DNA from 3 places in the Lysinibacillus sp. RU7 genome. Region 3 is predicted to be linked to each of the others. Evidence: riboswitches for the same ligand, from Rfam matches in the RefSeq annotation. Region 3 holds a riboswitch; each other region holds the start of a gene.
The links. Region 3 has a riboswitch for cobalamin ahead of nikA (nickel ABC transporter substrate-binding protein). Riboswitches for the same ligand answer to the same signal wherever they lie in the genome.

Region 1 (10,589 bases), on a different contig from region 3:
CGCAAAATTAGTAGCAAAAGAAGCAATCATAGAGCTTCGAACTGAACCACCTACATATACGCCAGTTCCAGTAAAAGAACTGGTCATGAATCGCAGAAGGCAAACAGAGGATACACTGACCTTTTTAGAAAAAGAGTTGCAAGCCATTGAAAAGCCTGTAGAAGTGAATGTGATTAAGCATATTGAAGGGAGAAAGAAGATTATTAATGCTATGCAAAAAGTAATGCTAGCAGCGAAGGAGGAAATTTGGCTTTCTGCATGGGAAGAGGAACTAGATGAATTAAAGAATTCAGCCTTAGAACAAGGCGAAAAAGGAATTAAGCTATATTCAATGCTTTTTACTAATCAGGAGACTGACTCATTCGGAGAAACGTTTTACCATCGTCGAGATACTGCTGTCATTGAAGAAGGTAGAATGAGTAAAAGATTAACGATTGTCATACAAGATAATCAAGAAGTGCTGATTGCGGGCTTTTTTAATGGGCAAATTCCTCAAGCAATTCAAACAGCTGAACCCATGTTAGTTCTATTGGCAAAAGAATATATTCGACACGATATGATGATGAAAGTTGTGAGCGACAAAGTAGGGAGCGACGTACTTCATTCATTATGGCAAGGTGATGATCTATTAACTTATATTGTACGTAATGTGAAGAAATAAGGGAGCTATTTTTATGTATATAGAAGTTTTTGTAGTAGGCATTTTAGCAGCTTTATCACCTGGGCCTGATTTTGTCGTCGTCATGAAAAATAGTTTAGGCGCAGGGAGAAAATATGGTGTAGCTACAGCTTTGGGCATAGCCAGTGCATTAATTGTTCATATAACTTATACCATTTTAGGTTTTACCATTGTATTAGAAAAACTACCAATTGTCTTTAATGTCATTAAACTTACTGGCGCTGCTTACTTACTTTGGTTAGGCTTGCAAGGAATCCGCTCACAAGCTCGCTTAGAGAATTCAGATGGTAAAAGCATAGACCGTTTATTGAAACAATCTGTGATGCGTTGCTTTCGTGAAGGTTTCTTATGTAATGTACTGAATCCTAAATCAGCATTATTCTTCCTAAGTATTTTTTCACAATTTATCGGACCAAACACTTCAAAGTGGATGGGGTGGATATATGGTGGAGAAATCATTTTGGCGGTGGGGCTTTGGTTTATTTTACTAGCTATACTTATTTCGAATAATTTTTTTAGAAGACTATATCAACGTTACATGCATTGGTTTGACCGTGTTCTAGGTATCATTTTAATTGTTTTTGCGGTTACTATTTGGATAACGATGTTTTAAAGTTCAAAGGGATATAAAAATTAATTATGGCATTATATACGGGGAATGGTTATATAAATAACGGTCTCTTGAAAAGAAGAATACAAATTTAGCTTAATTAACTAAATGTGTTTCAGAATGTATTTTTGGAAATAAGGTGAATAATGGTATTTTTAATATTGAAGAATGAGCTTAGTTAAAATGGAGTGTGTTTCAGCATAAGGGCTTTGAGTAGGATTGAAGTATTATATAATGATGTTATTTATGTAAAAAAAACTTACTTTACCGGGTAGTTATTTAAGATAAAAAATACTATTTATATACACGTAATATTCAGAATTCATCAAAACTATTGTGAGTTATGATAGATTCTGTTAGTGTAAGAATTACAAAAAAATATCATATTATTGGTGCAAATAACGTCTTGTTGTTTGCTTAAAAGGGAAGTCGGTGCAAATCCGACGCTGTCCCGCAACTGTAAATCGGAGTAACTCACAAATGCCACTGGGAAACTGGGAAGGCTGTGAGGCGCGTTGATGATGAGCCAGGAGACCTGCCGGTAATAGTAGAGCATTTACATAGAACCACGAGGATGGTTATAGTGAGTAGGGTAAATATACCCTTTATTTCGCTATGACAATCTCCTTGGATTCAAGGAGATTTTTTTATTTGTCTTTGTAACAAGCGGGAACAAAAAGAGAAATAAAACCTTTGAAAGGAGCTTAGTGTGCAGAAAAAAGGGAAGATTCATTTTGGTTTTCTTGTGGTAATTTTGCTCATTGTTTTAATGATTTCCATGACAATAGCTGTCATCATTGGCTCTGTTTCCATTACATCTGCGACTGTTTGGCGCGTTATTTTATCGCATGTGCCGTGGAATGTATTGGGGATTGAAGCGGACTGGAGCCGATCACAAGAAATTATTATTTGGCAAATTCGGACACCACGCGTACTACTAGCGATGGTTGTCGGGGCAGGACTTGCCATTTCAGGTGCAGCGATTCAAGCACTTGTGCGGAACTCGATAGCGGATCCGTATATTTTAGGGATTTCATCTGGTGCTTCCGTTGGTGCCACGGCGGTCATTTTACTTGGGGCCTTTTCTTTTTTAGGGATATATGCGCTATCATTTGCGGCCTTTATTGGGGCAACGATTGCGGTTATCATTGTCTTTTTATTATCAAGAGTCGGGGGAAGAGTGTCTGTCATTCGTCTGTTATTAGCTGGGATTGCGGTGTCACTGGTGCTTTCTGCGATGACGAACTTTATGCTCCTCATGTCTAAGGAAGAGGGCGGTATTAAAGCGGTGATGCACTGGATGATGGGCAGTTTAGCCGGTGCGAAGTGGAGTAACTTAATGTTGCCGATGGTTGTTTTTGTCGTTGTGTATGTAGTGTTACGCATTCATGCACGTCATTTGAATTTACTATTACTTGGAGAAGAATCGGCACTCACGTTAGGGGTGAATTTAGAGAGGTTTCGTTTATTACTCATTTTACTTGTCTCCCTTTTAACAGGGGTGCTTGTTGCTGTCAGTGGTGCCATCGGATTTATTGGCTTAATTATTCCGCATGTTGTCCGCATGCTCGTTGGGTCCAATTATAAATTTGTTTTGCCCATTAGTGCTTTACTTGGTGCGATTTTCCTCGTTTGGGCAGATGCGTTAGCACGGATTATTATTGCCCCTGAAGAAATGCCGATTGGAATTATTACAGCATTATGCGGTTGTCCATTTTTCATTTGGATGCTGCGCAAACAAACCTACTCATTTGGGGAGGGTGAGTAAATGGTATATGTGGCACAAAATCTTTCTTATACCATCGGGCAAGCAACGATTTTACATAATGTGTCTGTACATGTGAAAGAGCGTGAATTGGTAGGATTGATCGGTCCTAACGGTAGTGGTAAATCGACATTATTAAAAAATATGTACCGGATGTTGCAGCCAAATGAAGGGCAAGTTTTTCTTTTTGGAGAGGACATGCTAACGAAACCAGCAAAAGCTGTCGCGAAACAGTTAGCGGTCGTCGGGCAAGAAACACCTGTATTGTTTGAATTTACGGTGAGAGATTTAGTCGCGATGGGGCGTACACCGCATAAACGATTGATTGAACGAGATACCGTAGAGGATCGTCAAATTGTAGAGCAATCGATGGAGCAAACAGGGATTACCCATCTGAGTGAGCGTCATTTCAGCTCATTGTCGGGTGGAGAAAAGAAGCGCGTCATTGTGGCAAGAGCATTGGCACAGCAAGCGCAAGTGATGGTGCTAGATGAGCCGACGAATCATTTAGATATTCAGTATCAGCTGCAATTAATGGATTTAATTCGGAGTTTGCCTATTACGATTATGGCGGCACTCCATGATTTAAATATTGCGGCTACGTATTGCGACAAAATTTATGTGATGAAAAAAGGGGAAGTTGTTGCTTATGGTACGCCGTTAGAGGTGCTGACACCAGCGCTTTTACGCGATGTTTTTGGCGTACATGCGGAAATCGGTATTCACCCGATTACGAAGAAGCCGCAATTATTTTATATACCTGAATCCATGTTATAGATCGTGAGGAAGCATACACTTCTTTCTATATAAATTAAAAATAAAGGGAGATTGACATGAAAAAATTGAAGAACATGTGGCTTGTGTTTATCACGGTTATGGCACTGAGCGTTTTAGGTGCTTGTAGCAATGAAGAAGGTAAGCAAGAGAAAGTAGCACCTGCACAAGCGGAAGAAAATGCCGTAACGATTGACAATAATGACACAACACAAGTATATGAAGAAGCACCGACAAAAGCGATTTCCTTAAACCAACACGTAACAGAAATTATGCTAGCGTTAGGCTTAGAGGATTCGATGGTTGGTACGGCTTATTTAGATGATGAAATTTACGAACCATTGCAAGAGGCCTATGCGAAAGTGCCGGTATTAGCAGAGCAATATCCAACAAAAGAGCAAGTGATTGATGCAGAGGCAGATTTTTTATATGCAGGCTGGAAAAGTGGCTTTAGTGAAAAAGGTATTGGGACAGTGGAAGAATTAGAGGCGTTAGGCATTCACACGTATTTACATACGTCCTCAAGTATGAATAATCCAACATTAGAGGACATTTTTACCGATATTCGTAATATCGCAAAAATTTTCCGTGTAGAAGATCGAGGGGAAGCATTAATTGAACAAATGAAAAATGATGTAGAGGCAGTTCGTGCAAAATTGCCTGAGCAATCGGAGCCATTACGTGTACTTGTGTATGATAGTGGAGAGCAAGACGTGTTCACAGCAGCTCAAAACTTTATGAATGAGCTAGTGACAATTGCAGGAGGACAAAATGTTTTTGGTGATGTCGAGTCTGGCTGGACAACGGTATCAAAAGAAGATGCTGTTGAACGTGACCCACAAGTAGTTGTCGTGATTGATTACGGTTCAACAACAGCGGAAGAAAAAATAGCGTTCTTAAAAAATGACCCAGCATTAAAAGAAATGGATGCGGTGTTAAATGAACGCTTTGTCATTTTACCATTATCAGCTGCATCAGAAGGTGTACGTGCAGCCGAGGCGATTAAAATTTTAGCAGAAGGCTTCTACCCAGAAAGCTTTTAATAAGTAGAGATAAGCTAGCGTTTTGCTAGCTTATTTTCATCTAGAGGAGGACGTACTATGGGGCGCAATGCATTTACGAAAAATGTGCCAGAGCATACATTTGCGACATTAAATAAGGAAAGTTCATATACACGCTTAGCGATTAGCCCAGGAGTGATTAATAAACATTACACACCTGCACAATTGCAAAAAATAGCGGAAATCGTAGGCGAAGATGGGGCGATTAAATATTCTGCTTCGTATTATTTACTGATATCTATTCCTACAGAAAAACGATTAGAAATCCAGCAGCAGCTAGAGGATGTAGGGTTATATATTGCACAACAAGGCGCAGTTGTAGATATGAAGGCATGTGACTTTTGTGATGGTGAAAAAATGGAAGCCGCAGCGATAACAGAAGCCCTGTATAAAACATTCGTTGGGCAAGCTGTACCGAATCGACTTCGACTGAATGTAAATGGCTGCGCCTCTGCATGCTATAACGCAATGTACGATGATATTGGACTTGTGTACCAACAGGATAGCTTTGACGTGTATGTAGGAGCGATCCCCATGGGCAGGCATACACAGGCCGGGAAATTATTTGCGAAAAATGTACCTGTAACAAATATTGAAGCCTTCCTACAAGAAATGCTTGATCTATATAATGAATTTGCTCGGGAAAATGAGCCCTTTCATCGATTTTTTAAGCGTACAAAGGAAGAAGCTTTTTGGTCGAGTCTAGCTACTAGCCACATTGACTAATTAGGCAATCGTTTGCGCTCTTGAAACTTTTAGCGATGTTATCCGTATAGGTAAATATTGCTTTTTTTATAATGGGCATGGAAAAAGAGAAGGGGAGAGCGAGCATGGTTACCTGGATTATTCTTGCTGAAATTGCATTTTGGATTGCCATTATAGCAGGGCTTATAGCGCGGTACATACTAAAGAAAGAACGATTAAGTGTCATCTTCTTTTTACTAACACCGATCATTGATTTCGCTTTATTCATTTTAACAGCCATCGATTTAAAAAATGGGCAAGCTGCTACCGCTGTGCATGGCATTGCGGCCATTTATATTGGTGTTTCCGTTGCATATGGCAAAACACTCATTCATTGGGCGGATGAAAAGTTCCGCATTTGGATAGTAAAGCAGCCGAACACGAAAGAACGGCTCGTTGGTAGAGCAAAAGGCGTTCATGAGGTAAAGCTATGGATGCGGCACATTGTGGCATATGCCATTGGAGGCGTGTTGTTATGGGCGATGATTCAGTATATCGGTCAAGCAGGCGATACGACAACATTACAGCAAATGCTGAAGTTTTGGGGACTAGTTGTGCTGATTGATGGGGTGATTAGTATTTCTTATGTTTTATTTCCGGAGAGAAAACAATAGTTTAGGTAGAAACCGTAAAAGCGCGTAAAACCATGGGAAACCCGCGTAAAAGGTTCGGCAACTCGCGTAAATCATATCCAAAGTCGCGTAAACGTTCGTAAAGGAAGTAACCCACCACAAGCAAGTGCAACGAGGACACAAGTAAAATAATGAAAGAATCAAAAAAGGGTGTGACAAAAGTCAACACCCTTACACGTATTTATTCTTTTATACTTGCTCAGCTTCTTCAACCGCAGCTTCTGCTACTGTTGGAGCCATCACTGTAGCGAGTGTATAACCATCTTCTGTCACAATATCAAAGCCAACCTGCTCTCGAATATCGACAACTGCTATGGAACTACCAATAGCTAGGTGAGAGATATCGATTTCAATTGATTCAGGAATTTCCGCAGGCTTTACCTTCACTCTAATGTTTAAGTTTGGTTGCATTAAAATGCCACCTTCTTTAACCCCAATGGATTCGCCTGTTAATACAATTGGTACGTCTACTTCCAATTCCTCCGACATATTAATCGCTTGGAAATCAACGTGTGTAATAGTATTCTTTAATGCGCAACGCTGTACTTCACTAATAACAGCATTAACACTTTGCTCATCTACTGCTAGCTTAAAAATATTATTTAAGCCATTTGCTACAATCATTTTCGAAACCTTCTTTGCATCGACAAAAATCGGTGTCGTATCTGTTTGGTAGCCGTAGACAACTGCGGGTACACCGCCATTTTCTCGAATCTCGCGTAAAATCGAACGAGATCCTGCCTCACGCTTTGTCGCTTGTAAAACAATACTCATACTTCCTCAATTCCTTCCAATGTTATTTTTCGGCTGATTGTGTTAGAACAATCAATCGATTCAAGAATGCAACTCATCGTTTACACACTAAACCCGTACCTCAAATAAAAAGAAAACAACGCCAGTGAAATCTTACTGGAAAAAGAAGTGATAGTTTTTATTTTCTGCAAGCATTAAAGACACTACATCTACCATTATAGTTAATTTTTAGTATAAAGCAAATTTAATGTAAAATTTCTGTAAATAGGGATATCCACGAGCGATGTTTTTTGAACGTCTTTGTTTTGTTATTGGGGTTGATTTATAAGCTAGCGGTATGATGTCTAGATCGCTGTGTAAGTTACCATATGGCAGGCTAAGATGCACTTTTTAGAAAAATTTGTATGCTATAATTTTTAGTATAAGGGGGGAGCGGTGAATGCGGGTGGAGTTGAAAATTGATGCGAAGTGTGAAGAACCGTATGTAGAAATTCATACTGCCAAGTTAACACCGAATATTCAAGCAGCCATTTCGCTGTTGCAAAGTGAAAATGACACGTATATATTGACGGCCCAGCATGACAATAAAACGTATATGATGGACCCTGAAACGATTGTTGTTATTTTTACGGAAGGTAGGGAACTGGTGCTGTATGATGTAGCTAAAACACGATACATCGTCAATAAACCTTTATATGAGATGGAAGAGCAATTAGGGAAAGATTTTATTCGTATTTCAAAATCAGCCATTATTAATATCCGAAAAATTAAACATATTGAAGCAGCGTTTAACGGCACAATGGAAGTGGAGCTGGTGATGGGCATAAAAGAAGTAATTACAAGAAGCTATCGAAAAAAATTTAAAGAGCGATTGGGGGTTTAACGTCCATGCATATGATAAAATATTTACTTTTTGGTATTAGTTGGGGATGTACAGCTTTTGTGTTTATGAATGTCCTTGGCTATGTAATCGGAGGCGATGCATTTTTACAAGTATTAGCTGAAAACTATCTCGGTCATATATTCGGTTCTATTGTTGTAGGCATTAGTTGTGCGACAACATCGATAGTTTACAGGGTCGAACGTTTAACATTTCTACAACAAACTTCGATCCATTTCAGTATAGGGCTAAGTGCGTTTTTCATCGTTGCCTTTTCTTTAAAATGGATTCCAGTTACTTCTGTTCTTTCTGTAATAGGCATCATCATCGGTAATATTTTGATATTCACATTCGTGTGGTTTTTATTCTATTTATACAACCGACATGAAGTACGGAAAATGAATAAAAAAATCAGTGCATTTTCAAGTAGTGAGGAATAGATTGAGTGAAATAAGCAGGGGGATTTGATGAAGTATACAATACGTGTGTTTATTTTCTGTTTACTGTTCTTTGTTATTCAATATTATGTCCTTGACAAACATATTGAGAATGCGGCGATGGGTAGTGGTGCATTTTTAATTATATTGATGATAACGAAGAAAATCGATGAAATTAGTGAGTCAAAAAATGATTGTAATGATTAATATTCAAAAAGAAATTTCGTCATAAAGTGTTTTGAAAAGGGGGAGTACATTGAAAAAGAGATGGCTTGTTTTCATAGCACTAGTAGTGATTATGTTCTGTTTATTTATGTCACCTACAATTGCATTGCGGACGCATTTATTTTTACTTGGGCATCCGATTGTAGCGTTTGAAACAGAGTTAAAAAAAATTGAGAGCTGGAATGACATTGGTGACAATGCACAACTGTATGAGCTAACAATACCACCATTCGAAACAGCTACTCAATCACACTTAGAAACCTTTTTAGTTAAGCAGTATGGCATTTTTTACATTCCTCAATTTTATGTGGATGTTTGAGGATAAAATTAGAAGCGTTTTTATTTTTGTTGATTACACACGAAAATTATGTATAATTATTTCAAACGGAGAATTAATATACAAATAGTGTTTGAAAGAAGTTATGACTTTTGGATGTGTATTTGAAGTTTGTGCTAGTTGGTTTATCGATTGCTTTACCCGTTGGAGCAATCACGGTTGAAATGACGAAACAAGGTTTAAAAAACGGATTTTTTCACGGTTGGGCTGTAGGTCTTGGTGGCATGACTATTGATGTGCTACTCATATTGGCTCTCTATTTTGGATTAGCAAAGATTTTATCCCTGCCTTATGTCCAGCTGCCATTGTGGATCATTGGAGCCGGTTTCTTATTTATGTTAGCCTATGACTCTATTAAAAATGCTGATCAAGATATTACATTAGCAGGTGAAAAGGTGAATAAATCACTTTCGAAAACGTATCGAAATGGTTTATTTGTAGCCGTATCGCCAGGGAATTTAGTGTTTTGGATATCCGTATTTGGTGCTGTGTTAGCAGACTCCTATGTGACGAATGAATCGGTCGGTTTTATCATTGCAGCGATAGGGATTTTAACGGGCATTTTATTACATGATGTAGGGTTATTAATGATTGTTTCAATTACGAGGAAAGTCATGAATCGTCAAATGATTAAATGGACCTCAATTATAGGAGGCATTTTATTATTCGGGTTTGGCTGCTACTTCCTGTATGAATTTTACTTAGCTATTCAAGCATATATTTGATTTTTGAAGCTAGAGGATTTTCGGTAATCCTTTAGCTTTTTTATTTTTGAAACATTTGGTTAATTTTTCCGTATAGTATAGAGAGTCTATGAATGATGCAGGAGGTAATCATGAGAAATACATATCATCAACCGATTGATCCGGAACAATTTGGTACACATTTCTATCAAGGTGATTATGAAATGATTTATAACCAAGCGATTACGCCGTTTCGAGAATTAGTATCACTTGAACAATTTGTAGAGCTGGCAGCTTCATTTAATCAAGGGGTAGCTAGTTATCAGTTAGCTTATCGTACGTCTATAGAAAGCTTGATACATTACGTTTGGTTAGATGATCAAAAAGTAAAGGCAATAGACGTCTTCTTTGATGAACAGGGCATTATACATAGTCTTTCTGTGAAGCCTTATGTCACTTATCCAAGCAGTGATAAGCTATACACGCAAAATAGTTATTGTATGCCAGTAAAAGGGGAGTGGTTTGTTGTTTGGGGTGGAACAAACGAATTTATTAACTACCACTATGCTTATGAAAACCAACGCTATGCGTATGATTTAGTCCAAGTTCAAAATGGTGTCTCTTATAAAGATACACCATTGCGAAATGAAAATTTCTATGCTTTTAATCAGCCAATATTTGCTCCAGCAGATGGAAAAGTCGTGAAAGTTTTGGATGGCCTAAAAGACAATGTGCCAGGTGAAATGGATTCTAGTAATCCTGGGGGAAATTATGTCATCATTGAACATGAGCATCAAGAATATAGTTTGCTTGCCCATTTGAAACAATCCTCTATTATAGTGAATGAGGGAGACATGGTGAAGGAAGGGCAATGTATAGGGAGATGTGGCAATTCAGGCAATTCATCAGAAACCCATTTGCATTTTCACATAATGGATTGTGCTGATTTCACAAAAGCAAAATCTATTCGTATACGTTTTAAAGATGGAAAAGAACCGATTCAAGGGGA
Region 2 (10,589 bases), on a different contig from region 3:
GCCCCTAAAATCATCCGTACCATATGCGGGACAACTAGTCCGACAAAACCAATCGTGCCGGATACAGCTACAGCAGCACCCGTTAACATCGAGCCACCGATCAAAATAATATACTTGCTTCGTTTGACATCGACCCCTAAATATTTCGCCCGTTCTTCGCCATAAATCATCGCATTTAACTCGCGGCGATTAAACCAAAGAATAATGGTGCCTATGATGACAAACGGTAAAATCATTTTGACATATGGCCAGCCGCGCATGGACACACTCCCTAACAGCCAACCCATAATCGAACGAAGCTCTTCGCCCGTAAGTGCAATCATGAGCGAAATACAGGAGCCTAAAAACGAACTAAATATAATCCCTGTTAAAATTAATGTCTCCATTTTCATTGTTCGGTCTACTACTCGTGCAAAGCCTAGAACAATTAAAAGTGTCACTAAAGCGCCTGCCATACTAAAAACAGGCAATGTAAACAGGCCAAATACCGGAATGGAGACACTAAAGAACAATGTAAAAACAGCACCTACTGATGCACCAGATGAAATCCCAAGTGTATATGGATCAGCAAGCGGATTTTTGAGCAAGCCTTGAAACGCCGCACCGGCAATTGCCAGTGAGGCGCCGACTAATGCAGCTAGTATGACGCGCGGCATTCGAATATGCCATAAAATACTATAAGCGGTTGGATTGGCTTCCACATCCCACAATGTAGAAAGTGGAACAGATACCGAACCAATCGATATCCCACACCATATACTCACTAGTAAAATAGCGATAGAAAGTACATAAGCCGCTATGTATTTTTTAGTCATTAAAGACCTCTGGATAAATTGCTTTTGCGATCGATTCAACACCATCTGCAATACGTGGACCTTGACGACTTGTTGTATTGCCATCTACGACTGTTAATGCATTATTTTTTACCGCTGTCATGTTCGCAAAGGCTGGGGTATTTTTAATTGTTTCATCATCCCCCTCATAAGTGAAAATGATGGAATCTGGATTTGCTGCAAGGAATTGTTCAGGGCTATACATTGGCCAGCCCTCTTCTTTTACGGCGTTTTCAACATGAATAAACTTCAGCATTTCATTCATAAATGTATTTTGCCCAACAACATAAATATTAGGTGCTCCTCCAACAACCATAAAGGCTGTTTTTGGTTCAACTCCTTCTAATTTCGCTTCAATATCTGCTAGTTTTGTTTTAATAGATGAGATGACTTCTTCCGCCTCATCCTCTTTTCCTGTTAATGTGCCTACCACTTCAATCGTGTCATATGTTTCTTCAAAGGTTTCTGCATTGTCAACAACGAATACAGTAATACCTGATGCCTCTAATTGTGCAATCGCACTTTCAAGTGAAAACATGCTCGATTCATGTGCAAAGACAATATCCGGCTGTAATGAAACAATTGTTTCGACATTATATTCAATACCACCTACACGTGTCTTATCCTCTACTTGCGCGGGATAATTATCATTGTCATTCACACCAACAATTTCTTCATCAAGGCCAAGACCAAATAAAATCTCTGTATTGGATGGTGTTAACGACACGATACGATCTGGTGCTTCTTCTAATGTAATTTCATTACCAAGTGCATCTACAGCTGTTACTGGAAAGACTGTCTCATTATTTTCTTCTACAACGACAGCACCTTCCTTTTGTTGTGTTTCTGTTTCCTTTTCTGTTCCACATGCTACAAGCATAGTTAATGCAAGTGTTGCTGATGCGGCTAACTGCCAAAACTTCTTCATTTGTTGTTCCTCCTATTATCCGAAAGATATCCCTTTCATCCAATTAACCTAAGATGGTGGCACGTTTGTAAAGATAGATAAATTTGTAAATAAAAAAAGCCTCTCTAGTACGAGAGACTTTGGAAAAGGCTAACATTACGTATAACATCTATACTTAAAAGCCACCTTCCTATCCTCGTAGGTTATCTTGGTGTTCATAAAGGCAGGTCTCCTGGCTTATGCATCGAACGCTGGCTTATCCCTTCCCGAATGAATCAGTGGTTTTTTATAAGCAAGCTAGCAGTTACAGTGGCGGGACCGCGTCGGACTTACACCGACTTCCCTATTATCTTTGCACACGGCAAAGAACCTTTACTACTTATCAAATTGTCTAACATTTCTATTATAGCTGAAATCTCCGTTTTGAAAAGAATAATTTTCTGAAAACTCTAGTGTTGCTTATACAATCCCCAAATACGTCGTAGAAATTAATGAAAGCCACCCATAAAGGATGGCTTACGATGATTACATTTTTTCAGGTGCACTTACGCCAATTAGTTTTAGAGCGTTTGTAGCTGTCGGCTATGCCTTTCGCTACAGAACGATGAAAGATTGCGTTCGCTTATTATTGATTACATCTTTTCAGGAGCTGATACGCCGATTAAACGTAGAGAGTTCGCTAATGTTGTTTTAACGGCTGTGATTAACGCTAAACGTGCTTCTGTTAACTCTTTATTGTCTTGGTTAATCACTTTTTCAGCATTATAGAAGCTGTGGAACGTTGCCGCTAGGTCTTGAATGTAGTTAGCAATACGGTGTGGTGTGCGGTGTTTCGCTGCATCTGCCACGACTTGCGGGAATGCTCCTACTTTTTTCAGTACCTCTTCTTCTTTTTCTGCTGTTAGTAGGCCAAGGTTATCAAGTGAAGCTGCATAGCCTTGCTCACCTGCTGCACGTAAAATTGATGCAATACGTGCATGTGCATATTGTGCATAGTACACTGGGTTTTCATTTGATTGTGATACCGCTAAATCTAGGTCGAAATCCATATGCGAGTCGCCTGCTGTTTTCACGAAGAAGTAACGAACGGCATCTAAGCCTACTTCTTCTACTAATTCACGCATTGTGACCGCATTACCTGTACGCTTCGACATTTTAAATTTCTCGCCGTTTTTGTATAACTGTACCATTTGGATAATTTCTACTTCTAATGTCCCGCGATTATAGCCAAGCGCCTCGATTGCTGCTTTCATACGCGGAATATATCCGTGGTGATCAGCGCCCCAAATATTAATCAGCTTATCGAAACCACGTTGTAATTTATCTTCGTGGTAGGCGATATCCGGCGTTAAGTATGTGTAAGAGCCATCGTTTTTGATTAATACACGGTCTTTGTCGTCACCAAATGTTGTCGAACGGAACCAAGTGGCACCTTCCTCTTCAAATACGTGACCATTTGCTTTTAATTTATCTAATGCTACATCGATTTTGCCATTGTTGTATAAAGATGTTTCTGAATACCATACATCAAATTCAACACGGAAATTCGCTAAGTCTTTTTGCAATTTCGCTAACTCTAGGCGCAGTCCATGCTCACGGAAAAATTTGAAACGCTCTTCATCTGATTTTTCTAAAATGTCTGCACCAAACTCTTCTTTTAACTGACCTGCAATTTCAATAATATCTGGACCATGGTAGCCGTCTTCTGGCATTTCAGCATCCATGCCTAAAGCCTGCTTGTAACGTGCTTCTAACGAGTATGCTAAGTTGTTAATTTGATTCCCTGCATCGTTAATATAGTATTCACGTGAAACATTGTAGCCGGCAAAATCCATTACGTTACATAAAGAGTCACCAACAGAAGCCCCGCGCGCGTGACCTAAATGTAAATCACCTGTTGGGTTTGCTGATACGAACTCTACTTGTACTTTTTCACCTGCCCCAGCGTTTGAACGACCGTAGTTTTCAGCTTGCTCAAAAGCAGCTTTCACAACACCTGCAAGGAAATCTTTACGTACTGTAATGTTCATAAAGCCAGGACCTGCGATGTCGATTTTCTCAATATCTGTCCCTGCTGTTTCAAGATTTTTTAAAATCGCCTCTGCAATCGCACGTGGCGGCTTTTTCGCAATCTTTGTTAATTGCATCGCTAAGTTTGTTGCAAAGTCACCGTTTGCTTTATCCTTCGGTGTTTCTAAATGAATAGTTAAGTCACTTGCCTCTTCTACTAAGCCTGCTTTCACAGCAGCAGCAGCAAGCGCAGCTTTAATTTGTTGTTGTAGTTGTTCTACTGCGTTCATAGTTGTACCTCCGTATAATGTATTTGTAACGTATAGTTGCCGACTGACGTACCGCCGAGAATTAAATCATACTGCGTTTTAAACTCGCCACTTGCCTCTCGTCGCTCATACGATAGTTGATAGGTTTTTGTTACTAGTGGAATCATGCCGTACGGGCTATCGTAATGACCTTGTTCCTTTTGTTTTGTGTTGAGTGGCAAGCGCATATTCAAGCCGCCCTTGCGCATAATAACCGCCTGCTCATCTGTTAATTTGACTGTCGTACGGATTGTTTTATCATCCTGTACTTCCTCATATCGTAAATAGTGCGTCCCCGCTTTTTCAATAAAGGTTCCTTGTAACCACATCTCATATGTTTCTAATTCACCCTCTGTCGGGATAATAGAAGAAACGAGCTTTATTTTCACTTCAGTTCCTACATCGTTCACCGCCTGGACAACCCCTTTAGTTCGATTATATAACCTTCTTATTATAGGATAGTTTTCTCTATTTAATCAAGAATGAACTGGCTGAATGAATGACTTTCCTCCGCAACAAGTCCATGTTAGTAATCTCTTATATGATCATGAACACTATATATGTGCATTTTAATGTTCCAGCATAATGGTTGACTTTAAAAATCAGCTTCCATGTTGCAAGCTTATCTTCTCATCCGCTTGCATTTTGGCTAAAAATAAATGTTTTTTAACGGTTCACTGCAGGATTTTGCTCGGATACGGGATGGTTTTGACCGGATGCAGTGACTTTTTGCTCGGATAGCGTAGCTTTTTGACCGTTTACCACGGACTTTTGCTCGGATACGGTAGTGTTTTGCTCGTACCTGAAGGTTTTGATCGTTCAATGTCGACAGTTTTAAGACGATTTATATAAAAAAGTGCAAACAAACCTGAACACAGGCTTGTCTACACTTTATAATAAAATCTATTATTTCACCCAGCCTAAAATCATTTCACGGGTAAATTTCGCTGCAAGGTGGAAAGTGTTATTCACACTTTCATTAATCCTTTGTGCTCCTGACGCTACGCTTTCGTCGCAAACACTGCCTTCATTGTTGCATTCTTAAAATGATTTCGTAGGAATTATTTCACCCACCCTAAAATCATTTCACGGATAAATTTCGCTGCTGCGTTGGCCGTCATTTCTGAGTGGTCGTACACTGGAGCTACTTCTACTAAGTCGAAACCTACCACATTCACTTCAGAGCGTGCGATTTCGTGGATAGATGCTAGTAGCTCTTTTGATGTAATCCCGCCGGCATCTACCGTACCTGTACCTGGTGCATGCGCTGGGTCTAATACATCGATATCGATCGTTACATATACGTTGCGACCCGCAAGTGTTGGTAATACTTTTTTCAGTGGCTCTAATACTTCAAATAATGAAATGTGCATGCCGTTTTCTTTTGCCCATTCCATTTCCTCTTTTAAGCCTGAGCGAATACCGAATGAATATACATTCGATGGTCCAATTTGGTCAGCAATTTTACGAATTGGTGTCGCATGTGAGTACGGCTCCCCTTCGTAATCTGTACGTAAATCTGTATGTGCATCAAAATGAATAATGGCAAGGTCTTCATATTTTTCATACACAGCTTCCATCACAGGTAGAGACACTAAATGCTCTCCGCCCATGCCAACAGGAATTTTGCCATCTGCCAGCAACTTACGTACCCAGTCTTTAATTTCCTTTAATGATTTTTCAGGATTGCCAAATGGTAGTGGAATATCACCAGCGTCAAAGAATTTCACATCGCCAAGCTCACGATCTAAATACAGGCTATACTCTTCTAACCCAATCGATACTTCGCGAATACGTGCAGGACCAAAACGAGAACCTGGACGATAACTTACTGTCCAGTCCATTGGCATGCCGTATAAAACCGCTGTACTTTCTTCATAATTAGGGTGGCTTTTAATAAAAACATTCCCTGAATAAGTTTCATCAAAACGCATGTTATTCACCTTCTCTAGTTATTTTTATGCTGCATTTGTACCATTTAAATTATTTCCTAGAATAATAGGAATATTCCTGTGATTAAATGTTAAAAATGCAAGTATCAATTTATCTAAACTGCAAATTTTACACAAATGAAATACTTTTGTAACACAATTGAAACTTTTCGTTTCAGTTAAACGTACTATATTATGCAGTTCAAAAAAAGTATAGATGTTTTTCTGCAAAGTGCAAGAGTTTTCGTTATTAATTCACACGAAAAGCACATACTACCATAACGAGTACAGATCGAGGTGAAATCGTATGAAACGACGTCAATATTTTAAAAAGAAAACACGTAAAAAATGGTCTAAAAATGTACTGTTAGTCATGGTTGCATTAGCTAGTGCATTTGTAGTTTCAATCCTTTCATTACGTGTTTATGCACAAATAGCTGGCGCACCACCACTGACAGTTCCGAAAGCTTCGATATTTTTAGATAATCAAAATAACCAAATCGGTGACTATTATACAGACGAACGCCGTTACTGGGTCGCAATCGATGAGTTATCACCCTATTTAATCGATGCAACGATTGCTGTAGAAGATAAGGATTTCTATGAACATGGTGGGTTTGATTACTCTCGTATCGCGGGGGCCTTATTAGCAGATTTGAAAGCCGGCTCCAAAGTGCAAGGGGCGAGTACACTCACACAACAATATGCACGAAACCTATTTTTAACACATGAAAAAACGTGGACACGGAAAATTAACGAAGCCCTGTACGCCTACCGCCTCGAAATATTTTACGGGAAAGATGAGATTTTAGAGGGCTATTTAAATACGGTTTATTACGGTCACGGAATGTACGGAGCGGAAGCGGCGAGTCGTTACTATTTTGGAAAATCCTCCAGTGATTTAACATTAGCGGAAGCAGCGATGCTTGCAGGTATTCCAAAAGGGCCAACATACTATTCGCCTCTTGCCAATGAACAAAAAGCGACAGAACGTCAGCAGCTGATTTTAAGCTTAATGGAAAGCCAAGGGAAAATTACAGCAGCAGAAAAGGAACGCGGTGTTTCAGAACAGCTGGTGTATAAAAGTGATGAGTGGATTGCATCCAAATCGATTGCCCCTTATTTCCTAGATGTTGTGTGGGCTGAAGCGAGTGAAATTTTAGAAAGCCAAAACTTAAACATTAGTGAAGGCGGTTGGAAAATTAAAACGACTTTAAATCAAGCACATCAACAGGCAGCCGAACAAGCAGTCGCCAATCATATGCCCGATAGTGAATTACAAGTGGGTCTTGTCAGTATGGATCCTACTACTGGGTTTGTCACAGCCCTTGTCGGTGGGCGTGATTATGGGACGAGCTCATTTAACCGTGTGACACTCGCACAACGGCAACCAGGCTCGACCATTAAACCTATTTTATATACGGCAGCACTGGAAAAAGGCTATACACCGATGACATTTAAAGATGTATCGCAAACGACCTTTACGTATGATAACGGTCGCCAAACCTATACACCAAAAAATGTGAACGGACAGTTTGCGACCCATGAAATGTCACTCGCACAAGCATTAGCTATTTCTGATAATGTGTATGCAGTGAAAACATTACAAGATATCGGTTACCCAAGCTTCCGTAATATATTAGAGCGTTTCCAATTAAATTCAACAAAAAGTGAGTCACCTTCTATTGCACTCGGGACAATCGAAACATCCCTATATGCCTTAACAAATGCTTACAACATACTAGCGGCTGGTGGTGAATCTCTTCATGCGACAACGATTCTTTCCATTGAAAATGCGAAAGGACAAATCGTTTATGAGTATGAGCAGCCTAAAAACGAACAAGTTGTAACAGAGGCAGATGCATACATTATGACGCAAATGCTTACAGGGATATTTGATCCTGTATTTAGCGATTATTCTCCCGCAACAGGTGTATCCATTCGACCAAAGATGACGCATACGTATGCCGCAAAATCTGGCACAACAAATAGCGACCAATGGATGGTTGGTTACTCTACTCATTTAACGACGGGTGTATGGAATGGCTATGACCATGGAAAAAATTTATCTACACAAGCAGATAATTCGACTACAAAGCAAGTATGGATTGATTTTATGGAGGCTGTGCATAAAGGATTGCCTAACGAGGAATTTGTACCGCCGTCTACTGTTGAAGGCGTAGTCATCGATATTGCTTCAGGTAAAATTGCAAACGAGGCATGCCCAGAAAATCAGCGTCTTGTCTATGTAAAAGCAGAAGATGTGCCGGAAGAAAAATGTTCAACATATTGGTTTGACTCAGATTGGTTTAATCAAGATTCATTGGAAAATTCATGGGATAGCTTACTAAACTGGCTACCATTTGAATTATTTAAGGAACCTACACAATAATGATACGTCTAATGGTATACCAGGACTTTCATTCATCCATTATGCCGAGGCGTAATGGTGTTCGGATTTTGTCTACTTGCATTCATATAGCTACCTATAGAGACGGACGTCCATCTGCCGAATGAAAATGAAAAGAGCTACTTCTTCCCCGGAAATACGATTGTTCCGTGGGAAGAAGTAGCCCTTTTTGGCAAGCGAAAGCATGAGAATCATGGGGCATTCGGCTTGGGAATGTTCAAATGCCGCATAGCTCTCATCGCTTTTCGTTTGGCCAAGTGTCCTAGCGCCTACTACCGTAAGCTCTGCTTCAAGTGTACTTTTTTTCATTAGTAGTTTCAACTACCGATTCAATACTAATTACAATTGTCACACTTTGTTCACGCATTTTTATATATTTTTCTACAAAAAGATTGACGAACATATAGCTTTTTATGTTTATGATGCAAAATTTTTATGATTTTACAGTTAAATCATCTCGTAGTTTCTGCTCACTCCGATGCCACATTTCCAAGTTATGCGTCTTAAAGAAATTAGCCAACACTTGCTTTGAAACATCATCCATAAAATCAACCATAATATGTCGCTTCATCGATTTATCCATTTTATTTACATGCTCTGGTAATAACTTATAGCCGCGACGTTTTCCACGGTTTACAACCATCTCACATGCCGTCACACCCGCAAAGTACGGGCCTTCCGCTTTATAATCAATCGTGACCCATACAAGCCAGTACGGTTTTCCGCCTTCAGAATCTTCGCGATTCGTTGTGAACTTGATACCCCGTTCTACATCACTTTTCGCATGCATCGCACCGATATCAACAGCCGCTGTTTTCTCTTGCACATCAATAATGACCGGCGATACATTTTCAAGCGTTAGCGAGCCAATCCCAAACCCGCCATGTCCATCAGTCGGATCATTTTTAATAATGGTAAAGCCCATTTTTTGTTTTGGTTTTTCTTCATTAGACATTGTAAATCCCTCCGTTTATATTATTATAAATAATATACACCATAACTCAAAGCGGGGAGGCTTTATAAGATGCCAATCGTCACAGTCAAATTATTAGAAGGTCGTACAGATGAGCAAAAACGTGCATTAGTTGAAAAAGTAACAGAAGCGGTAGCTGAAACAACAGGTGCTCCAGCACAAAACGTAACAATCATCATCGAAGATATGTCAAAAGCACACTACGCTACAGGCGGCGTTCGCGCTTGCGATAAATAAGGCTTTGAGAGAGAATTTACTTAATATAGTAAATTCTCTTTTTTTGTGAGGTGACGTATGAAAACAAAATTAATCCAAATCGGCCTTATGCTGATGTTCATTACCGGGCTTATGCTTGTTTTGATCAACCCTATCCAAAGCTTCCTTGTCTCTCACTTAAGCAAGTCGCTTGTGCCGACACCCACCCAGCAAGTAGCTGTTGAAAATAGTGAGGTAAGCTTTGATTTTGAAGCGGTACAATCACTATCGATTGTTGATGTGTTACGTGCCCAAGCGAGCAAAAGTGACTTACCTGTGATCGGTAGCATCGCTATCCCTGAAGTCGGCTTAGAGTTACCTATTTTAAAAGGGGTAGGAAAAGAGGCTTTAGCTGCTGGCGCTGGTACGATGAAACCACAGCAAATGATGGGACAAGGCAACTATTCACTAGCTAGCCATTACTTTGAAGAAAAAGATATATTGTTCGGTCCCCTTTACGAAGCTGAAATCGGCGATAAAATCTATTTATCTGATCTATCCTATGTGTATGAATACGAGCTAATAACGAAGGACATCATCGAGGAAACAGACGTCTATATTATCGATGATGTACCGAATGAAACATTGCTAACACTCATTACGTGTGCAGAAGAAGGCTCCAAACGCTTAGCCGTTCGCGCAACATTTACACAACGTTATACACCTGAAGATGTAAAAAACCTTAACGGCTAATTTGCCGTTAAGGTTTTTCATTAGGCGTTTTTACGACGACGGATTAAGAAGAATGCGCTCATTGCCATTAAAGCAAGACCTGCATACAACATTGCCGTTGTAGACGCACCATCTGTTTGAGGAAGTTTCGCTACGCTCTCGCCTGCTGTTGAAACATTATCTTTCTCCGCTGTTGTACCATCAGTCGTTGGCTCTTTCGAATCCATTGCGGCTAATGTACGCTCAAGCTCCGCTAAACGTTCCTTTAATTTTGTATACTCTACACCTAA
Region 3 (10,589 bases):
GTGGTGACTATGGCGCGGATTTAGTTTTAAAAGATGGGAAAGATGTCATCGTCGTCCAAGCAAAACGCTATTCAAGCTCCGTCGGGGTCAAAGCCGTGCAGGAAATTATCGGTGCCATTAAAATGTATAATGCAACAGAAGCATGGGTTGTCACAAATAGTTACTTTACAAAACAGGCGGTGAAGCTGGCAAATATTAATGACGTCTATTTAATCGACCGTAAAGAGCTAATCGACATGATTTTGGATAAATAATAAAAAGTAGTATCTCTTAAATAGAGATACTACTTTTTCATTTGTTGGAAAGAAATTTACGACCGCCCTCCCTCAAGCAAAATATTACAACTTTTCGCAAAGACGTATTAATATTGACATTCGTATCAATACTAGCTTGTAAATGTTGAGGAGGATTTCAATGGGGCTACCAATACGAATGGACTATGCGATTAATCTCCTTCGCACAGCGGAATATGCGGAAGCGAAAATTGTGTTCAATCAATTATTAAAAATGTATATGTCACAGGCACAAACAGAAAATAGTGGTCTTTGTTTATATCAGCTCACTACGATTGCTTATATGCGCGGGGAAATGCAACAGTTTCACACTCTTTTTACTCGCTACGAGAAACTAATTCATGAGACAAGCCAACCACAGCTACAAGCACAATATTCTATACTGAGAGGGCTTACGCAACTAACCGCCGAAAATTATGAACAAGCCATTCAAGCGTTTACAAATGCTTTACCAATTGCAGAACAGTCTAAATTAGCAGATGAGAAAATAACCGCCTTACTACATATTCAAAAATGTCATATTGCATTGCAGCATTTCGAATCGTCACTTGAAATGAGTGATACTTACTGGGAAAAATACGCCGATATCATTACATTCGCGCCTGCATCACATCTCTATTACATGTTAAATCGAGCAGAGACGCTCCTAGCACTGCATCGTCTTAAAGAAACAAATGCGCTTCTCCAAAAATGCGAACAGCAGGCCGACTTAGGAAGTATGCCAAAAGAACATATAAAGACACTTATACTACGTGCCTATTACTATATGGAAAAAAAGGAACTCCACTACGCCATGGATGCTTTGCAGCAAGCGCTCATTGTGGCAACAGAAATTGAGGATATGCAGCTGTTACATGAACTATACGAGGCACTCGTAAAAAACTGTGAACTACGCGGAAAAACAAAACATGCCCTGCAATTTGCGAAAAAGCAGTTACAGTTGCAACAGGAATTTGTAAAGAAATGAACTTGTACACATTTTCCCCGTACGCACATACGGGGAAAATTGCATGTACTAGCGTCACGCTATTAATTAATCGAGACTTGTTTAATATTAGCGTTCGCTTTTTGTGCCGTAAAATTATAAAGTAACGCCACAACACCGAGTAACGAGCACGTCGCAAACATCATTTCGTATGAAACGAATTGTACGATAAAGCCCATGACCATACCGCCCATTGAAAAGCCTAAGTCATAAGAAGCTAAAAATAGCCCTAATAAAATATGACGTTGTGCATCTGGTACAACAAATGAAATATATGTCGTTAATGTCGGATAGAGCATCGCGGTAGCAATACCATTAAAAATAGCGCTAATATAAATAAACGAACCAATCATCGGCAACAAGGCTAGTAAACTCGTCCCAATAATAGAGCTTACTAAAACAAGCGCAATAAATTTCGGATGCCACTTGCCATCTGACGGAATGTGCTTACGGAAAAAGAAGCGGCTTCCTACAACAACGATTGCTTGTAAAAATAAATAGAGTGCCGCATTACCCGTTCCAGTTGTGACAAAATAAAGCGGTAAAAAGGCGGTAATCGCCCCAAAAATACTGGCACCGATTAACATGACCCCTGAAGACACAACAAGTCCGTTATGTTGTCGCGCTACCTTCATCGCCGCAAACATTTCTTTAAACGTAAATGATGCATTGTCCTTTTTCGTTTTTGGGAGTGGTGATTTGATGAAAAACAGGAGTGGGAAAAAAGCTAAAGTCGCTACTAATACTAACAACCACATCATGTCCCCCTGATACCATAAAAACAGCGCTAATGCTGGACCATATAGCCCTGGTAATACCGTTGATAACGAATACATCGCCATCCCTTGTCCGCGGTCCTCGTCACGCAGTACTTCCGTAATCCCAATTTGCATCGCCATCGAGAAAAACGCTGTTACAAAACCTTGTAAAATACGGACAGCATATAAGCTATCGACACCTAACCATATGTATAATAATAAAGCACCGGCATGACCGACTAATAACCATTTCATAATGGTGAATACGCTATGCTTAACAACCATTTGCCCTGCCCACGGACGTAAAATCATACAAATAAACATATACATGCCCATCATAATCCCAATTTCCGCTTCTGGCATACCATGGTCCTTCGCCTGTAATGGGAAAATAACGGTTAATACTGAATTGGCTGTAAAGTAAAACATCGCAAGCCCATACATTTGAAGCATGCTAATGGATAACGGGCTTTTCTTCACGATACGCGACCTCCCACCTCTGCTAAATAATTGTGAATACAATCAATGGATAATTGGGCAGCAAGTAAAGCTTTACTTGCTTCATGCTGGACAGAAGCTAAATCACAAGCCGCTACTTGCTCCACAATTTGTCCTTGATGCATAATCGCTACTTCATCGGCAAATAATTTCACCGCATGTAGATCATGTGTAATAAAAAAGTATGTTAAACGGAGCTCTTGTTGTAATCGTTTCAGTAGCTGTAAAATACTAATTTGCACTAAAATATCCAAGCTATTAATGGATTCATCCAACACAATGAGCTTTGGCTTTGTGGAGATGGCACGTGCAATCGTAATACGCTGTAATTGCCCGCCGCTAAATTGATGGGGATATTTCAGCATATCCTCTTTTTTTAGCCCGACCATCTCAAGTAATTCACCGACGATTTGCTCGATTTCAGCTTTTGTTAACTTTTGATGCACACAAAGTGGTTCAGCAATAATATCTCGGATTTTCATTTTCGGATTCACGGCACTATGGCAATCTTGAAACACTACCTGTAACGCATGCTGCAGGAAGCGACGTTCGCTGCTAGTTGCTTGGTGAACATTCATATGTTGGAAATAAATCGATCCACTATCAGGCTTTTCAATACCTAATAGCATTTTACCAAGCGTACTTTTCCCTGAGCCACTTTGTCCAACTAATGCAAAGCAACAGCCTTCTTCAATTGTTAGCGATACATCCTTTACTGCTTGAATGTGGTGCGGCTTTTTAAATAAGGCTTTTTTAGTATAGCATTTTGACACTTGCTCAATTGTAATCACACGCTTCCCTCCATTCGAACCCAATGACCTGGATCACATTGCATTAATTCACCTGTAATTTCTTCATCAAAACGGTCGATTAAATCCGCTAATTGACTATGCTCATCTCGTGCTGCAACAAGCCGTTGCGAGTACCGGTGACGTGGATGCTGTAAAATATGGCTAGTCGGCCCCTTTTCTACAATAATTCCGTGACGCATCACAATAATTTCCTCAGCTAAATTGGCAATGACACCTAAATCATGTGAGACAATGAGCATCGCCATCTCCGTCGTGGCATGTAATTGTTTTAACTCTTTTAAAATTTCAAGCTGTGTCGTCGTATCAAGTGCTGTCGTCGGCTCATCCGCTAATAATAGAGACGGATTTAAACTCGCCGCAATCGCAATCATGACACGCTGTAGCATACCACCGCTCAACTCATGCGGATATTTCTTTAATATGTTTTCATCAAATAGCTGAAACCTTTGCAACTGCTCCTTTGCATGTGCAATCGCCTGTTTTTTCGTTACTTTTCGATGTGCTTGAATCGTCTCTGTAAAATGTTCACCAATCGTAACAATAGGATTAAACATCGCCATCGGATTTTGCATAATGAGTGCCATTTCTTTCCCGCGTAGTTTCCGCATTTCTTTTTCAGACAGCTCAACTAAAGACATGCCATTAAAAGAAAGGTTACCTGTTACTGTTCGTTTTTCGCGAAATAATTGCATAATCGTTGTACATAATACAGATTTGCCACTGCCACTTTCCCCAATAATACCGACTACCTTTCCTTTCGGTATAGAGAAGCTGATGTTGTGCAGCACATGCTTTTCGACATGACCATTTCGCAATGTAACATTTAAATTTTCAACGGCTAACATATTCAGCCCTCCTATGTCGTTTTCGGATCGAGTACGTCTCGTAGTGCATCCCCAAAAGCATTAAAAATAAGGACTGTAATTGAAATCATTATCCCTGGAATAAGCATCAACTCGGGCTTTGTCAGTAAGTATGTCTTACTTTCGCTAATCATCATGCCCCATTCAGCAGTTGGTGCTGTCACACCTAGCCCTAAGAAAGATAACTCCGAGATCATTAAAATAGTTGAGCCTAATCCAATGAATTTCAGCAAGAGCATTTGTGGGAAGACGAACGGTAAAATATGTCGCACAACAATCTTCCATTTCGATACACCACAAACACGGGCATACGTGACATAATCTGTTTCCTTTAAACTCACGACCATATTACGAATAATGCGTGCAAAGCCGACCCACGTGACCAGTACAATGGCAATAAGTAAATTTTTCATGCCAGCACCTAATGCCCCGACAATGACTAACGCAAAAACAAAATTCGGAATAGCCAGCAAAATATCACAAATCCGCATAAGAAGCATATCTAGCCAGCCCCCGATAAAGCCCGCTGTTAAGCCTATGACCATACTAATCACAAGCGTCGCCATCAACACAACAAAAGCAATGGATAGGGAAACCCGAGCCCCCTCGATTAGCCGTGACAATACACAGCGGCCTAAATGATCGGTGCCTAATGGATACTGCGATGAAAAGCCTTGTAACTTCATGGCTATATTCGGTGCATGTGGATCATTTGGCATTAACCACGGCGCAAAAATCGCTACTAAAAATAAAACGCCTACTAAAAAACTACTCATATAAAGTGCCCATTTTTTGTTCACGAAGCATCCTCCTTTATACGAATACGCGGATCAATCCATGCACACACCAAATCAGCCATAAAATTAATTACGATATAGAAGAAACCAATGATAAAGATAAATGCCTGTAAAACGGAATAATCACGCGCTGTAATCGCTTCTACAATAAAACGACCCATACCTGGAATCGTAAAGACAATCTCGACAATTGCTGCTCCGCCTAGCAGCACACCGATCGTCATGGCGAGTGACGTAATTAATGGTGTGAGCGTCCCTTTAAAAATATGACGACGAATAATAATATGCTCTGGTACTCCACGCGCTCGCGCAAATGTCACAAATGGCTGATCCATTTGCTCAATCATGCTCGTCCGAATCATGCGTACATAATACGGGACAACCCCTAGTGCCAACGTTAAAGCAGGTAATATCATCGTATCTACTGTTCCCCAGCCCATTAACGGTAATAAATCGAGCTTTAATGCCACCGTATAAACTAACACAAAGGCTAACCAAAAGCTCGGCATCGAAGCAATCGAGAAAATCGTTAAGCGCGTCATGCGGTCAAACCAAGAGTCACGTTTCACAGCACTGATGATCCCAATTGGTACACATAGCAACAAAATAAAAAGAAATGCAACAACCGCTAGCTGCATCGTCACACCAAAACGGCTAAATAGCTCCGTGCTTACAGGATTATTCGTCATAAAGGATGTACCAAAATCGAACTGAATAGCACCTGATAGCCATTGTACGTACTGTGTGAACATAGGCTGATTTAGCCCATGTTCCTCACGTACTTGTTCCATCGCCTCTTCGGTTACAGGCAATTGATTAGCTTGAAAATATGCCTCTATTGGATCAACGGGCATCACGCGTACTAAGAAGAAGGCAATGATTGTGATCCCCCATAGCGCTAGCACCATGCTCAGTAGACGTTTCGTTAAAAATTGCCCCATCTCATCACTTCATTTCATACAAATTGATTGGTACTTCGTATTGTTGTGGGGAGAATGTAATCGTTTCGAATACATCGTTCGCCACTAAATAATTTTGACGATATGAAATGGGCATGAAAATCGCTTCACTTTGAATCGTTTGAATAATACTTTCGTACAGCGCGTGACGCTCTGCTTCATCGGTTGAACGAATCACACGTGTAATATCATCCGTTAACTTCGCATTCGACTCAATACCCGCTTTCGCATAAAAACCGATTTGCTTTTCACCTGTCATTGTACGCAGGTACATATGCGGATCATAAGGCGCTCCCCATGTATCATTGAACATGAGATTATATTCGCCTTCTTTTGAACGCATATAGACTGTTTGACTTTCTTCCCCCATTAAATTGACTTCCACACCAATCTCTTTCCATACACCTTGCAAATATTCAAAGATGGCCTTATGCACTTGCTCACTGCTGTTATAAGGAACTGTCAGTGTCAACGTTTCACCATTCTTTACTCGTATACCTGTCTTTTCATCCATTACCCAGCCTGCTTCATCCAAAATAGCAGCCGCTTTTTGTACGTCATAAGCATATGATTCTACTTCAATATCACTATAAGGGAAGCCCGGTGCAAATAATGAACGTGCTTCTTGCTCTAAACCGTTTAATACGTGCTCCACAATCGTTTGTCGATCAAGTGCATGCTGTAATGCGATACGTACTGCCTTCTCTTGTGTCACACCGTATGTTGTATTGAAAGATAAAATACGTGTTGATAAAGGCTCTGACACTTTTGTGACGTACTGATTATTTTGCTGTAATGTCGCAAATTCAGCTGGTACAAGCTGCCCACTACCAAAAATGAGATCAATATCTCCTTTTTCTAAGGCCATCATACGTGCTTGGGAATCTGCAATCACTTTTACTACTACTTTTTTAATTGACGGCTTTTTACCCCAATAGTTTTCATTACGTGTAAATTCTGCATAACGATCTTGCTCATACGCAGTTAAAATCCACGGACCTGTACCGATTGCTTTTTCAATCCCATCTGCTGTACTACCACTTTCCGGGAATCCCGCGTCCCCTAGCATACGAAGCGGACGAATAAGTGATAACTCTTGTAGGAACGGATAATACGCCTCTTTCAAATGAATTTTTACCGTTGTATTATCCACCACTTCTACTTGGTCAATAACAGTCACTACCTCTAACCAGCTATGTGCTGCACTATTTGCGATAACGGTATCAAAATTACGTTTTACATTTTCAGCTGTAAGCAATGAACCATCAGAATATTGCACACCTTCACGTAGCTTGAATGTATAAATCTTCCCATCCAATGACATGTCCCATGATTCCGCTAATCCAGGTGAAATCGTGCCATCGTTTTCATACACCACTAACGGATCATACAACATTGCTTGAGCAAACATTTCATTTGGCGAATATAAATGTGGATTCACTTCCCCAATATCCTTTGGCCAAGACATCACTAGTGTATTACTTGATTCCTTTGCAGATGTAGCTGCTGTTTGCTCATCATCTCCACACGCTGTTAACAACATCAATATCATTACTGATATGAATAAAATATAAATACGCTTCACTGTTATTCCTCCTATTTTCTAGAAAATGATTCTTATTATCACCCTGATTGATACGTCATTTCACCGCATAGTAAACATCTTGTTTATGTATCCTTGTCATTTCTTGACTGAAAATGACTTGAGAAATAATATCATTTTTCATAAATACTATTCCTTATCAATTGCTAAAATCACTAAATACTTTATGAACGATTTACTTTTATCTCCTCCATGCTTGAATTATGAATCTACTATAGTAGTAATGATTACTATTATCAATTAAATTATACACTTTTCATTTAAAATAACAATCTTCTTTTTTCATTAACAAAAAAGTGCATAAAAAAATACACTTCCTAAGAGAAAGTGCATGGGTGCATTAGTAAATAAGCAAATTGAACATTTGCTTTACTTCGCACCTATCCTCGTAGGTTGAATCGGGCTTAATTTTTGGCAGGTCTCCTGGCTTATCATCAATGCTCCTCACACCTTCCCGTTATAAAACAGTGGCTTCTATGTGATTTGCTCCGAATTACAGTTGCGGGACAGCGACGGACTTTCACCGTACTTCCCTTTTAAGCTAATTCGCATTAGCACCAAAAATCATTCAGTTTTATCATTATGGAACAGTTTAACAATAACAGTAATAAATTTCTATATTTATTTTGTTTGAAATTTCAAACAAAATTATAAAAATAAAACAAAATAGCCCAGACAGATTGGGCTATGAATAGTTCGTTAATATGGATTTTTTTGATAAAAATAATTTGGTTTATGAATGATATTAGGAATTGGTTGATGGAAAATATGTGTTGTAGCTGGCGATACAGGTGGGATTAACCACGTCCAGTTGCCTGTGACATCACGATTGGATTTCCCTTCCTGCTCTTGAAACAACTTAAATTGTTGTGCGGCTGTATGATGGTCAACAATGCTGACACCCGCCTCCTTAAAGGAATGCAGTACCGCAATGTTCAATTCCACTAAAGCACGGTCCTTCCATAATGAACTATTTGTCTCACGCTTCAGTCCCATTACATCCGCTACTTTTGGCAAACAATTATAACGATTCGTATCTGCCAAATTGCGTGCGCCAATCTCTGTACCCATATACCAACCATTAAACGGCGCGGCCTCAAAATCAATGCCACCACAATTAAAACGCATACTCGAAATAATCGGCACCGCATACCATTTTAATTGTAGCTTTTGAAAGGCAGGATACTCAGGATGTGTAATGTCTACTTCCAGTACATACGATTTTGGAATCTCAAACCACTTAGGCTGTTTACCATCTACCTGAATGACGAGTGGTAACACATCGAATGGTGTGCCCTCCCCCTGCCAACCAAGCTTCATACATTGTCTTGTGAAAGTAACCGAATCTGGATCACCAACAATGCCCTTCGTCGTTTCATACCCTGCGTAGCGGATAAGCTGGTGATTCCAAACGCGTACCCTCTTTGATGCAAACACTGTAATAGCAGGACGAATTTTCCCTTCGTTTGTTGCATAGTCAATGTGCCTCAGTAATGCGCGAAAAATATCTTCCTCATTTTGTAGACTGCGCTCATCAAATACATGCAGTGACTGCCAAAAAAGACGCCCGATACATTTATTACTATTTCGCCAAGCAACGCGCGCACCAAATTCTAATTCATCAAAAGTCGGTTCATAGCTACCGATTACTTGGATTTCGGCTACACGCTGCTGTAACCATACTTCGGTCATTTCTTTTTCTTGTTTATATTTATTTAAAAACTCGATTACTTCTTGTCGTTCACGTTCATTTTTTAATAATAAGTTCATCTGCTGACGCCTCCATTGCTTTCATTTTAGAAGAAGGAATATCCCGATGACAATGAATGTAGACAGCCACAAAACATGTATTTTTCATATATGACTAATAATAGACAAAAACAAGCGGACAAGTTTTCTCACACTAAATCATCCTTTATCATTTATGATGAAGCAAACAAGGATGAGCCTCTTGATTGAAAAGATTGGACAGGCGAAACATTCATATCAAGTCCAACGAGTAGTCATTGTATTAAGTTTATGAGTCACTATGTATGAAAACATCGTGCGTGTCATTATGGAAAAAGACTATTCTCTTAATGAAAACAGATGACATCGATCTTTATTTAATCGCTAAAGTCTTAATTGGTACTACAGTAACAAATGCCAAACTAGCCATGTTACAACTATTTAGCAGTATAACTTCTATAAAGCAATTTTAAATCTGCAACATACATAGACATATTATTTTTCAAAAACCATGCAGCTATACTGCCTAGAAAACTAGTGTTTCTCCCAACTTTAAAATTTTTAAATTCTCCATATCAAGCCTCTTGTTATTCCACTTAGCTACTAAACGGTCCAGTGCTTCTTTGGGTGTGTCATCTGCAAGGCGAAAAGAATCGTAATGCATCGGAATAAAGAGATCTGCTTTTAAATCCTGGTATCCCTGTACCGCTTGTTCTGGTGTGAGATGTTGCGATTCCATAAACCATTCTGGTTCATAGGACCCAATTGGCATTAAGACGCAATCCACCTTAAATTGCCTTCCAATTTGTTTAAAACCATTATGATATCCAGAATCACCAACAAAATAAATATTAGCTTTGTCCCCTTCAATCATCCACCCGCCCCACAAGGATTTATTTAAATCATTCAGGTTTCTTCGTGACCAATGAAGGGAGGGGATAAAAGAAATTTTTAATCCCTTGTGAAACATGGAATCCCACCAAGAGAATTCTTTCGTATTATTTAGCCCTTTTCTTAAAAAAGTGGATTTTAATCCTTTCGGAACTAAAAACAGTGGGTTGCCCTTTAACTTAATTAAGGTACGAAAGTCAAGATGATCATAATGATTATGTGAAATTAGAACAATATCAATGTCTGGAATATGTTCAATCGGTACGCCGGGTTTAGTTAATCTTTTTTCAAACCCTAGTCTTGATGCCCAAACTGGATCGGACAGTATATTTAAACCCTTCAGTTGAATTAAAAAGGTTGCATGACCAATCCAAGTCACAGCAGTTACCTGACGATTACTTC

Region 1: linked by a shared signal. The riboswitch ahead of AC3II9_RS13885 (FecCD family ABC transporter permease) and the one ahead of nikA (nickel ABC transporter substrate-binding protein) in region 3 are both predicted to bind cobalamin.
Region 2: linked by a shared signal. The riboswitch ahead of AC3II9_RS02575 (ABC transporter substrate-binding protein) and the one ahead of nikA (nickel ABC transporter substrate-binding protein) in region 3 are both predicted to bind cobalamin.

The regions. Positions count from the first base shown of each region.
Region 1 covers NZ_JBYQFK010000018.1:62,307-72,895, forward strand. The annotation lists gene AC3II9_RS13875 (TrmB family transcriptional regulator) at 1-661, shown strand, start outside; gene AC3II9_RS13880 (LysE family transporter) at 675-1,292, shown strand; cobalamin riboswitch at 1,663-1,846, shown strand; gene AC3II9_RS13885 (FecCD family ABC transporter permease) at 2,059-3,057, shown strand; gene AC3II9_RS13890 (ABC transporter ATP-binding protein) at 3,058-3,831, shown strand; gene AC3II9_RS13895 (ABC transporter substrate-binding protein) at 3,888-4,871, shown strand; gene AC3II9_RS13900 (precorrin-3B methylase) at 4,929-5,615, shown strand; gene AC3II9_RS13905 (hypothetical protein) at 5,720-6,247, shown strand; gene AC3II9_RS13910 (50S ribosomal protein L25/general stress protein Ctc) at 6,455-7,039, opposite strand; gene AC3II9_RS13915 (LytTR family DNA-binding domain-containing protein) at 7,458-7,901, shown strand; gene AC3II9_RS13920 (DUF3021 domain-containing protein) at 7,907-8,338, shown strand; gene AC3II9_RS13925 (hypothetical protein) at 8,366-8,542, shown strand; gene AC3II9_RS13930 (hypothetical protein) at 8,592-8,879, shown strand; gene AC3II9_RS13935 (LysE family transporter) at 8,990-9,622, shown strand; gene AC3II9_RS13940 (M23 family metallopeptidase) at 9,733-10,589, shown strand, end outside.
Region 2 covers NZ_JBYQFK010000002.1:211,905-222,493, forward strand. The annotation lists gene AC3II9_RS02570 (FecCD family ABC transporter permease) at 1-815, opposite strand, end outside; gene AC3II9_RS02575 (ABC transporter substrate-binding protein) at 808-1,761, opposite strand; cobalamin riboswitch at 1,946-2,129, opposite strand; gene argS (arginine--tRNA ligase) at 2,373-4,040, opposite strand; gene AC3II9_RS02585 (YwiB family protein) at 4,037-4,468, opposite strand; gene speB (agmatinase) at 5,120-5,992, opposite strand; gene AC3II9_RS02595 (transglycosylase domain-containing protein) at 6,297-8,381, shown strand; gene AC3II9_RS02600 (YwhD family protein) at 8,833-9,354, opposite strand; gene thmT (2-hydroxymuconate tautomerase) at 9,424-9,609, shown strand; gene AC3II9_RS02610 (class A sortase) at 9,667-10,320, shown strand; gene AC3II9_RS02615 (collagen binding domain-containing protein) at 10,341-10,589, opposite strand, start outside.
Region 3 covers NZ_JBYQFK010000036.1:27,363-37,951, forward strand. The annotation lists gene AC3II9_RS19615 (restriction endonuclease) at 1-254, shown strand, start outside; gene AC3II9_RS19620 (tetratricopeptide repeat protein) at 415-1,260, shown strand; gene cntE (staphylopine family metallophore export MFS transporter CntE) at 1,323-2,516, opposite strand; gene AC3II9_RS19630 (ABC transporter ATP-binding protein) at 2,513-3,325, opposite strand; gene AC3II9_RS19635 (ABC transporter ATP-binding protein) at 3,322-4,191, opposite strand; gene AC3II9_RS19640 (ABC transporter permease) at 4,203-5,009, opposite strand; gene nikB (nickel ABC transporter permease) at 5,006-5,947, opposite strand; gene nikA (nickel ABC transporter substrate-binding protein) at 5,952-7,550, opposite strand; cobalamin riboswitch at 7,965-8,145, opposite strand; gene AC3II9_RS19655 (nitric oxide synthase oxygenase) at 8,268-9,338, opposite strand; gene AC3II9_RS19660 (hypothetical protein) at 9,602-9,769, shown strand; gene AC3II9_RS19665 (MBL fold metallo-hydrolase) at 9,823-10,589, opposite strand, start outside.